DNA from 2 places in the Faecalibacterium faecis genome. Region 1 is predicted to be linked to the other one. Evidence: predicted binding sites of a transcription regulator. Region 1 holds the regulator's gene; the other holds the start of a gene.

Region 1 (5,788 bases):
GCATACAGCGCGCCAACGACAGTGGGGGCCAGATTCGGTTCCATGGCAAGCGTTTCCTCTGCGGAAAGCAGCCGGATGCCCGGCACGCCGTTGGCGATGCCGTTCTCATACAGTTTCTGCAGGTGGGGCAGCTCTTCCGGGCTGAGGGCCAGCACCAGACTGCCGCACTGCAGGTACGGCACATCCAGCCGGGCGCAGATCTCCTTGGCCAGTGCGGACCCCTCCACGTTGAGCCGCGCCATCCGGGTGCCCGGTTCGGGGTCGTAGCCAGCGTGCAGAATGGCACTGTTGGCCTTGGTGGTGCAGTCGGCCACGTCATTTTCAGCCTCGAAAATGGCGGTCTGCAGCGGGTAATGGGACAGCTCATAGGCGGCTGCCGCACCAATGATGCCGCAGCCGATAATTGCTACATCCAGCATAAAAACCTCCTGATCGCTCCGTTTGCCGAATAAAAGAAAAAGAGCAGGACAAACAAAAGGGCCTTTCGACTCTCCCCTTGCTTGTTCTGCTCGATCCTCTGAACAAACTTTTATTGTCTTTATGATAATGCGATCTGCACAAGATGTCAAGCATTTGTTGAAAATTTAAAGCTCATTTTTACCTGTGCGGCTTTTTCCTGCTCTTTGCGGGCGCGGAGGCTTTTGGCAGAGCACGGCCTGCAGCGCTGCGCCCGGCCACAAGGCCGGAGCCGAACGCCCAGTGCAGGTTAAAACCGCCGCAGCTGCCTGCGCAGTCCAGCGTTTCGCCCACAAAGTAAAGGCCCGGACAGCCCTTGAACTGGAAGTGCTGATCCACCTCCCGCAGGGCCAGCCCGCCGCCGGTGGTCTGGGCCTGCTTCCAGCTGCAGGGGGTCAGCCCCTCAAAGCGCCAGTGCTTGGCGGTGTGGGCCAGCTTCTGCCACTGTGCGGCGGTGAGCACGGCAGGCGCGTCGCTGTCCTGCAGCCCGGCGGCAGACCACACAGTACGGCCCAGCTTCTGGTTCAGCAGGCCCAGCCAGAAGTCAGCGGCGCTGCCCCCTGCCGTCTGGGCGGCGTGGGCCGCAAACAGGCTGGCAAGTGCGGTTTCGTCCACTGCCGGGAAGAGGTCCAGCTCCACAGCAGGAGCCTTGGGGCCGCGGCCCGGGGCCAACAGGCCGGACAGCTGCATGATGCAGATGCCGGAAAGGCCGTAATCGGTGAACTGTACCTCGCCGTTCTCGCAGGCAAGCACACGGGCACCGTCCAACAGGGATGCTGCTGCCTTGGCACGGATGCCAGCCAGCGCTTTGCGGGGCTTTGCGCACTGCAGGGCGGTCAGGCAGGGGTACAGCGGCTCCACCCTGCCGCCGCACTGGGCGGCGAACCGGGTGCCAAAGCCGTCGGTGCCGAACTGCGGCCCTGCTTCGCCGCCCATGGCGCAGATGACGGCATCGGCGCGCAGCATTTCGGCAGAGCCCTCTGCCGTCTCGAACTGCACGGCGTAGCCGCTGCGGCCCTGGCTCAGGGTGCGCACGGTGCAGCCGGTGCGCAGCTGCACATGGTGCTGCGCAAGGTGATGCTCCAGCAGGGCCAGTACGTCCGCCGCCTGATTGGAGTACGGATACACCCGGCCCGCCTCGTCGGTGCGGGTGTAAAGCCCCAGCGCACGGAACCAGCGCAGCGGGTCGGCGGTATTTACGGCATCCAGCAGCGGACGAAGTGCTGCCGGGTCGGCAGTGAAATACAGCTCCGGTGCAATGCCGGTGTTATCCAGATTGCAGCGGCCATTGCCGGTGGCAAGCAGCTTTTTGCCCGGCTTCGGGTTGCGCTCCAGCACAATGACCTGTGCAGCGGGGGCACTTTGTGCCGCCGCCAGCGCGGCTGCAAGACCGGCGGCACCGCCGCCCAGAATGAGGATGTTCGGCATCCGGACACCTGCCTTTCTCAGTAGAATTTTAGGATCTGTCTTCATAAGCGGGGTGCTGTGCTTATGAAAACGGCTTTTTGTATCATTGTAGCAGAACCCTGCCGGAAACGCAACGAAGAGGCAGCTTTCCGTGCAGGTCTTTTTGCGCGGGGGCAGCAGGTATAAATGGCCCGGTCTGACAGATACTAGTGCTGCAGGCATTTTTAAGGAAACGGAGGAGCAAAAACATGAAAGCAACAGGAATCGTGCGCCGCATCGACGAGCTGGGCCGGGTGGTGATCCCAAAGGAGATCCGCCGCACCCAGCGCATCCGCCGCGGCGACCCGCTGGAGATCTTCACCACGGGCGACGGCGAGGTGATCTTTAAAAAGTATTCGCCCATTGGCGAGATGAACACAGTAGCGGCCCAGTATACCGAGGTGCTCAGCAAAAGCTTTGCGCTGACCGCACTGGTGGCCGACCGCGACCGCATCCTTACGGTGAGCGGCTCCGGCCGGCGGGAGCTGGCCGACCGCAGCATCAGCCAGCCGCTGGAAAAGCTGATGGATGGCCGCAGGCTGTACCAGAGCGAGGGCATTGCCGAAAAGTGCATCCTGCCCTGCGAAGGCTCGCCCCGAGCAGTGCTGTGTGCCGCACCCATCATTGCGGCGGGCGATGTGACCGGCGTGGTGGCCCTGCTGACCGAAGACCGCACGGCCACGCCGGATGCCGCCCAGCTCAAGGCCGTGAATGTGGCAGCGGCATTTCTGGCAAGGCAGATGGAAGAGTAAAGAACATGCCGGAGCGCTTTCCTTATAATAAGGAGGGCGCTTTCTTCGTTTATGACAGAATTATGAATCTTTTAAAACATTTTTCCAAGGGGCTTGACAGCACCGGAAAATTGGCTATAATGGTCTTAGCACTCAGGAACAAGGAGTGCTAAACAAACAAAGCGAACGCAAAAAGGAGGCAGGCGCTATGACGATGGATGCACGCAAGCAGCGAGTCTTGCAGGCGATCGTGGCGCTGTATGGTCTCGAAGGCGAGCCCGTTGGCAGCAGCGTGCTGGCAAACTACTTTGACATGGCAGTTTCCAGCGCAACGCTTCGCAATGAGATGGCGGCGCTGACAAAGCTGGGCCTGCTGGAGCAGCCCCACACCAGCGCGGGCCGTGTGCCCAGTGCCAAGGGCTACCGTTACTACCTTGATAATCTGCTGACCGACGATCAGCCGCTGGATCGTGTGAGCCGCGCCCGGGTGGATGCGGTGTTCGCAAGCCTCGACCATGAGCCGGAAAAGCTGGCCGCAGGTGCCGCCAAGGCGCTGGCCGCCATCAGCGGCTGCACCGCCGCCATCAGCACCCCGTGCGCCGAAGACCTGTGCATCGCCCACTATGAAGTGGTTCAGGTGGGCCGCAGCGCAGCGGCTGTGCTGGCCGTTACCACGGCCGGTTACGTTCGTACCCGTGTGGCACGGGTGCGCACCGGTCTTTCCCGCGAGAATGCGGCAGCACTTGCCGCACTGCTGAACCGCAACCTTACCTTTGTAGCGCCGGTGGATCTTTCCACCCGGCTGCTGGCAGAGCTGTGCAGCCAGATCGACCCGGAGCTGGTGCCCGTTATCAGTGCAGCGGCTGCCATCCTGCAGGATTCCGTCAAGCCCCACGTATTTCTGGGCGGCGAGCAGTATCTGCTGGACTGGCCCCAGCTGGACGGCAAGGTGGGCGACATCCTCACACTGCTGAACGACGAGGAGCAGGCCGCTGGCCTGATCGCACCTCCGGCAGAACGCAGTGAGAGCGTGCTGCTGGGCGAGGATCTGGAACCGCAGATCCCGGGTCTGTGCATCGTGAGCGACCGGTATCTGGTGGGCGGAGGCCTGTGGGGCTCCATTGCATTGATCGGCCCCACCCGGATGCCCTTCCAGAAGCTGATGCCGCTGCTGCATTACTTTGCAGACCAGCTGGGCGAGGGCATGAGCGGCAAACGAAAAGACACCCCACAGGCTGCCGTACCCCGGCGGACTGTGATCTATAAGGAGGATCTGGAATGAGCGAAGAAGCAAAAAAGACGGCTCCGGCTCAGGAAGCGGAGCAGCCCGAAACGGCTCCCGAGGAAAAGGCCCAGCAGGCAGCACCCGAACAGGAACCTGCTGCCGAAGCTGCCGACCCGAAGGATGACAAGAAGAAGGATGGCGGCTGGTTCAACAAGAAGGCCCGCGAGCTGGAAGCCGTAAAGGCAAAGCTGGACGCGGCCGAAGCCAACGCTGCACAGGCCAAAGACCAGCTGCTGCGCATGGCAGCGGAGTACGAGAACTACCGCAAGCGCTCCACCCGCGAAGCCGACCAGAAGTTCAACGATGGCATTTCCTTTGCGGTGAACCAGATCATTCCCATTCTGGATACGCTGGAGATGGCAGCCAACGCCCCCACCACCGACGAGAACTACAAAAAGGGCGTGACCATGACGCTGGACAAGGCCGCCAAGGCGCTGGATGCCCTCCATGTGGAGGAGATCGAGGCGCTGGGCAAGCCCTTTGATCCCAACTTCATGAATGCAGTGCAGCAGATCCCCGCCCCGGACGGACAGGAGAGCGGCACCGTCATCACGGTCTACCAGAAGGGCTACAAGCTGGGCGATAAGATCGTCCGCCATGCGACCGTTGTAGTGGCCGAATAACAAAGCAGAAACCCGAAAGGGTTTTGAATATAACATCCGCTTACAAACATTTGAGCATCACATAAACAATAAGATTTGTTCTTTCGAGAGGAGTTTTCATTATGAGTAAGATCATTGGTATCGACCTTGGTACTACCAACAGCTGCGTGGCTGTCATGGAGGGCGGCGAGCCCGTTGTTATCGCAAACTCTGAGGGTGCACGCACCACCCCGTCTGTGGTCGGCTTTACCAAGACCGGCGATCGTCTGGTGGGTCAGGTCGCAAAGCGTCAGGCCATCACCAACCCTGAGAACACCGTTGCTTCCATCAAGCGCTTCATGGGCACCGACCACAAGGTGACCCTGAACGGCAAGGAGTACACTCCCCAGCAGGTCAGCGCTATGATCCTGCAGAAGCTGAAGGCTGATGCCGAGGCTTATCTGGGCGAGCCTGTTACCGAGGCTGTCATTACCGTTCCTGCATACTTCAACGACAGCCAGCGTCAGGCTACCAAGGACGCAGGCACCATTGCAGGCCTGAACGTCAAGCGTATCATCAACGAGCCTACTGCCGCTTCTCTGGCATATGGCATCGATAAGGAAGAAGACCAGAAGATCATGGTCTACGATCTGGGCGGCGGTACCTTCGATGTGTCCATCATCGAGATGGGCGACGGCGTTACCGAGGTCCTGGCCACCAACGGTGATACCCATCTGGGCGGCGATGACTTCGATGAGCGCATCATCAACTGGATGGCAGATGCCTTCCAGACCGAGAACGGCATCGACCTGCGCAAGGACAAGATGGCTGCGCAGCGTTTGAAGGAAGCTGCCGAGAAGGCAAAGATCGAGCTGTCCAGCGCAATGAGCAGCCAGATCAACCTGCCCTTCATCACTGCCGATGCTACCGGCCCCAAGCACTTGGATATGACCCTGACCCGCGCAAAGTTCAATGAGCTGACCGCTGATCTGGTCGATCGCACCATGGGCCCCGTCCGCAAGGCTCTGCAGGATGCAGGCCTGCGTCCCTCTGACCTGAAGAAGGTTCTGATGGTCGGTGGTTCCACCCGTATCCCCGCTGTCTACGATGCAGTCAAGAAGGAACTGAACTGCGAGCCCTTCAAGGGCATCAACCCCGATGAGTGCGTGGCTGTGGGCGCTGCTATTCAGGGCGGCGTGCTGCAGGGCGATGTGAAGGGCCTGCTGCTGCTGGATGTCACCCCGCTGAGCCTGGGCATTGAAACTCTGGGCGGCGTGTGCACCAAGATC
Region 2 (5,788 bases), on a different contig from region 1:
AAACATCGTTGGTGATGAACATGCTTCCGAAAAAGCACAGCCCGACCAGTACCAGCGTCAGCTGAAAGGTGCTGTGGGTACGGGACAGCAATGCCCGGCCCAGTCCATCAAAAAAGCCCTGCCGCCGCAGCCCGGCCATGACCGTCATCAGGGAAAATAAAATCGCCAGCGTGCGCAGGTCGATGTAGCCGAGATACTGCGCATCCGGCAGAACAAAAAAGGCGGAGACAACGGCCAGCACAGCGGCTGCGGTGAGGACCGTTTCCTGCTGAATGAATTGTTTGAGTTTCATAGAGACACATCCTTGTAATTGTAAAGGCAGCCCTGCTGCGGTGCCGGACGGCCTTTCTTCGTATTTCAGAGCAGCAGCTCAAACGACCCGATCATCAGCGGCATTCTTCAATGTGGAAGATCGCTACTTTCCCGAAGAACGGATTGCAAGTGCGTGCAGCTTCCGGCTCAAATCGGCCAGACACCATGCGATTGCCATACCGCCGGCAATTCCAAGAGCGGCCAGAAAGGTCTGCTCTCCGAAATGCTCTGCAGCAGACAAATCATTGGAGACGACTGCGTTCATGCAGTAGTAGAGGGTGCTTCCGGGAATGAGGGGAATGGCAGCGGTGATGAAGAAAGGCGTAGAGGGTGCATTGCAGCATCGGGCAAGAATTTCGGCATACAGAGCGGCACAGAAACCGGCCAACAGATTGGCAAGAAAGACGCTGTGCAGGGTGTTGGCGGCAAGAAGATAAGCCAGCCATGCCAGAAGTCCGCCTACACCGGCGGCGGGTAAGTAGCGCCGGTTCAGATTGAAGATCAGTCCGAAACCGACCGAACCAAGGGCAGCACTGAGCAACTGCGAAAAAACCTGTATCATGCGGAAATTCCTCCCATCAACCAGATGGCGGCCATCATGCCGAGTGCAAGGGTGGCGGCCATCAGAATGGCTTCCACCAGTCGAAGAGAGCCGGAAATAATGTCCCCAAGTAAGATGTCCCGGATGGAATTTGTCAGCATGATGCCGGGAATCAGCAGCATGATGATACCAATCAGAACTTTATCGGCATGAAACTGCATCCCAAAGCGGCAGAGCAGCAGAGTGGAGACACCGCTGAGAAATGATGCTATAAACTGAAATTCTACGCCATTCATACAAAAAGGCGAGAGATAGCGCTCCATCCAGCAAATCAGAACGGCAATGCCGCCGGCCAGCAGGCCGTCCCAGAGATTTCCACCAAAGAAGATGGCAAAACTGGAAGCAGCCAACACACTGCCGGCAAGATGCAGTCTTGGGTCCGGATGCTGTGCCAGAATGGCATTCAGCTGGCGCTGAAACTCTTCTATGGAAGGAGGCGCTGTGCAGATACGGCGGCTGAGCGCATTGAGCTTTTCCAATGTCAGCAGGTCATTGCTGGCAGCGTGACGCAGGCGGCGGGTCTCGGTCTGCGGCGGCAGCGAGGGCATGGTAAGCGTGACCACGATGCTGGATGTGATCACGAATACATTCACATCTTCTGCCCCATAGGCGATTGCGATCCGGTTCAAAGTGTCCTCAACGCGGAATACTTCTGCGCCGCTGTTTTGTAAAGCTTCGCCCATTCGGACCAGAATGTGGAGAAAATGACTGATCTCGGTCTCTTCCACAATATCACGCTCTTTTCATCTCGGTTTCTACATTATTATAGCGGGTGGACCGGCAGAACGCAAGACGCTGCAAGGACAGAGAGACTTTTTGATAACTGCATTGTTTACGCGGGCAATGGATCGCCTGGTTCTGAAAAAACGGCTTGCATCCGTTCTGTCACAGCGAAAGACTACGATTGGAGAAGAAAAAATTGAATCCAGTGCAAACGATTTTGCCGAGAATTGCATGAAATATTATAAAAGTATTATTCTTTTGTGAATTTTAGCACTCTGCTATTGACACTGCTAATAAACAGTGTTATAACAGTGGCGTGCTCAGGAGAAAGGGGCATGAGGGAACCGCAAGGCTCCCGGGAAGACTCCGCTTCTGATGCACGATCTTGATTTTATGCCCGACCCGAACGCCGGGATTGGAGGGTTGTTTTATGTTTATGCCTGCTGTTTTCCATGAAAATCTGTTCGATGATTTCTTTGATCCGTTCTGGAACGACGGTGCGCTGGAGCGTGCAATGAATCGTGAAGAGCGTGAGACCTTCGGCAAGCGCGGCGCAAACATGATGAAAACCGATGTGAAGCAGACCGCCGATGGCAACTATGATGTGGCTGTTGACCTGCCCGGCTGCAAGAAGGAAGACGTTCAGATGGAGCTGAGTGACGGCTACCTGACCATTCAGGCCGTCCGCAACCACTCCAATGACGAGAAGGACAACAATGGCCGTTATCTGCGCCGTGAGACCTTCTCCGGTACCTGTGCCCGCAGCTTCTATGTGGGTGATGCCGTGAAGAAGGAGGACATCCACGCAAAGTTCGAGGATGGCATCCTGCACATCGTACTGCCCGCACCGCAGCAGCAGAAGGCTCTGCCTGCGAATCCCAATCTCATTGAAATCGAATAATGTTTGTGCATCGGTGTGAGGAACACCGGCGCATAGAACCAACCCCCGGAGAACCGTAAAAAGCTCTTCGGGGGTTTTTGTATTCTGACATCTTTTCGGAAGTGAAAAAGCGTGGTACCCACAACACCGACACACAAGAGGACGCAGCAGTCAATCTTTTTGAAACCGCCGTCAAACACGCATAAAAGCGAAAAGAACCCGTTTTCAACATCAAATTGAAGTGAAAGCGGGTTCTTTATTGAAGTGACACCAAGTTGTCACAAAATCACAGTTTTAGAAGGCCTGTGCATCATATTTATAGCGATATTTCGCCGTAAATTCGTTTCTACTTGATGGGATGAATTATTTCCGACTTGTCAGCCGGTTGAGCAGCATCACAGCCAGGACAATAACACCAATGACGAGAAGAATGCCGACCATGCCGATGAGCATCATGGGCAGGGTGGTCATCCACGAAGAAAGATGAAGCATAAGTGTACCTCCGTTAAGCCATCAGGGTCAGAATCAGGCCGCCTGCAATGACGGATGCGATCTGCCCCGAAACGTTGACGCTGATGGAGTACATCAGCAGGAAATTCTGGTTATCTTCTTCCAATCCCATCTTGTTGACCACACGGCCGCTCATGGGGAAGGCGGAGATGCCGGCTGCACCGATCATCGGGTTCAGTTTTTTGCCTTCGGGCAGGAACAGGTTCAGCAGCTTTGCAAACAGCACGCCGCCTGCGGTATCAAAAACGAAGGCTACCAGACCCAGTGCAAGGATGAGCAGAGTATCGGGCCGGACAAACTTGTCAGCAGTCATCTGTCCGGCCACGGTCAGGCCCAGCACGATGGTGATGAGGTTTGCCAGCACATTCTGCGCGGTTTCGCTGAGGGCGTTCAGTACGCCGCACTCCCGCAGCAGGTTGCCGAACATCAGAAAACCAACTAGAGCTACGCTGGCAGGAGCTACCATACCGGCAATGATGGTTACAACAATGGGGAACAGAATCTTCGTCAGCTGGCTGACATTGCCCTTTTCATAGGGCATCCGGATGCGGCGGTCCTTCTGGGTAGTCAGCAGTTTAATGACTGGCGGCTGCACGATGGGCACCAGAGCCATGTAACTGTACGCTGCCACCATGATGGCACCAAGGTACTGGGAGTTGAGGGTGTTAGCTACAAAAATGGCGGTGGGACCGTCCGCTGCACCAATGACAGCGATGGAAGCAGCATCCTTCAAATCAAAGAAGAAGCCTGCCAGAAACAGGGTGAAGAAAATACCAAACTGCGCTGCGGCACCAAAGAGCATGAGCCACGGTTTTTCCAGCAGGGGGCCAAAGTCGATCATAGCACCAATGCCGATGAAAAGCAGCAGGGGAAACAGCTCGTTGGACATGCCTGCTTCAAACAGGGCAGAAATGGGGCCTACGGTATCGCCCTGCGTGATGGCACCGGACAGCGGCAGATTGACCAGAATGGCACCAAAGCCCATGGGTAAAAGCAGGCTCGGCTCCATTTTTTTGGCGATGGCAAGGTAGATGAGCAATGCACCAATGCCCCACATCACCACCATCTGCCAAGTCAGGTTTCCAAAATTGGAAAACAGACTTGCGAATGTGTTCAGAAAGTTCATAGTTTTCTTGCCTCCTATTGTGCTCCGGTACGGTGACAAGAAAAAGAGACTCCTGCCACAGCACCTTGTCTGTGACAAAAGTCTCAAGCGAACACATGACATCGGGCATTTCTGCCGTGATGACGCTGCCATGCAGCAGTCTCCCGAAGAATAAGCCGGAACACTGCCCTTTACTCCCTTTTATCAGATGTATTAAAACAGAATATGGGAAAACTGTCAAGAAAAATACAGAAATCTTTTCTGTATCTTATGAGGGTTCTTCCGCTGTGGTTCACGCAAGCTGATTACAGCAAAGCATTTCTGGAAGCCCATCGAGAGAAAATCACTCTGCACAAGGCGGCCCCGGAGAGCTGCGATAAGCCCTCCGGGGCCATTTTTGTTTTCCGACATCTTTCCGACAGTGGGAAAGCGTGGTAGAATAGGAGCAAAACTGATATATGATCAACAGGAAGGGGAAAATCAAGATGGAAACGGTCTATATCGCAGGCGGATGCCTTTGGGGCGTACAGCATTTTTTTGACACAGTGCCTGGTGTACAGATGACTGAAGCCGGCAGAGCCAACGGAACAACGAGTTCTCTGGATGGCCCATACGATGGATATGCAGAATGCGTAAAAGTGGTCTATGATGAGAAAAACACAAGCATTTCAGAACTGATGGCACACCTGTTTGAGATCATCGACCCCTACAGCCTGAACAAACAGGGCGTGGACGTTGGAAAAAAGTACCGGACAGGGCTGTACAGTACAGATCCCAGACATCTGGAAGAAGCAAGAGCTTTTATAAACGGCCGGGAGGACCGGGACAAGATCATGCTGGAAGTGCTGCCGCTGACAAATTATGTCCGGAGCGCTGAGGAGCATCAGCACCATCTGGAACGGCACCCTGAAGACTGCAGTTACTGCCATATCCCGGATGCTGTCCTGAACAGATACAGAAATCAGTAAATATGCGATCCTACCATTGCAGTAACACCAATGGAAAGTATCAGGAGCAGGAGAGTGCTCCGCTGGTGCGGGAATTTCTGGCGGATACCGGCATGACGGCGGCGCAGATCGACCGGGTGGCCTATCTGGTGGGGCACCACTGATGGTTCTGGATGTGGCGCTTGGCTGAGAGAGCGAAGCGGCTTCTCAATGGTAAAATAACGGAAAACACCCCTGTGAGCTTTTTTAAACTCACAGGGGTGTTTTTAGGCGTTGGGGTCGGTCAGCACAAAGGTCAGCTCGGCGGTGGCGGCGCACTTGCCGTCCACCCACGCCGAGGCTTTGCCCACGCCCACCGGGCCGTGCTGCTCTACCAGTTCACAGTGCAGGGTGAGCACATCGCCGGGGGTGACCTGTTTGCGGAAGCGGGCATTCTTGATGCCGCCGAAGAGGGCCAGTTTGCCCTTGTTCTCCGGCAGGCTGAGCGCCGCAACGGCACCGGTCTGGGCCAGTGCTTCCAGAATGAGCACTCCCGGCATCACCGGCTGGCCGGGAAAATGTCCGCAGAAAAATTCCTCATTGCGGCTCACGCACTTGCGGCCGATGGCCCACTGGCCCGGCTCATAGTCCAGAATGCGGTCCACAAGGGCAAAGGGATAGCGGTGCGGCAGAAGCGCCGCGATCTCCTCGCTGTTCAGGGCGTTTGCGTC

Evidence for each region. The regulator HrcA, encoded in region 1, represses chaperone genes, less so after heat shock. The targets are predictions, from matches to a motif close to TGTTAGCACTCNNNNNNNNNGAGTGCTAACA.
Region 2: the regulator HrcA is predicted to act here: its motif matches at 1,902-1,932, upstream of WMO17_RS10530 (Hsp20/alpha crystallin family protein).

Annotation. Positions count from the first base shown of each region.
Region 1 is NZ_JBBMEP010000008.1:60,173-65,960, forward strand. It holds gene WMO17_RS05655 (NAD(P)/FAD-dependent oxidoreductase) at 1-419, opposite strand, end outside; gene WMO17_RS05660 (aminoacetone oxidase family FAD-binding enzyme) at 598-1,884, opposite strand; gene WMO17_RS05665 (stage V sporulation T C-terminal domain-containing protein) at 2,112-2,654, shown strand; gene hrcA (heat-inducible transcriptional repressor HrcA) at 2,842-3,915, shown strand; gene WMO17_RS05675 (nucleotide exchange factor GrpE) at 3,912-4,541, shown strand; gene dnaK (molecular chaperone DnaK) at 4,643-5,788, shown strand, end outside.
Region 2 is NZ_JBBMEP010000020.1:27,332-33,119, reverse strand. It holds gene WMO17_RS10545 (SLC13 family permease) at 1-292, opposite strand, end outside; gene WMO17_RS10540 (threonine/serine exporter family protein) at 416-874, opposite strand; gene WMO17_RS10535 (threonine/serine exporter family protein) at 871-1,641, opposite strand; gene WMO17_RS10530 (Hsp20/alpha crystallin family protein) at 2,067-2,537, shown strand; gene WMO17_RS10525 (oxaloacetate decarboxylase) at 2,880-3,008, opposite strand; gene WMO17_RS10520 (sodium ion-translocating decarboxylase subunit beta) at 3,022-4,152, opposite strand; gene WMO17_RS10515 (peptide-methionine (S)-S-oxide reductase) at 4,590-5,099, shown strand; gene WMO17_RS10510 (hypothetical protein) at 5,102-5,242, shown strand; gene fabZ (3-hydroxyacyl-ACP dehydratase FabZ) at 5,345-5,788, opposite strand, start outside.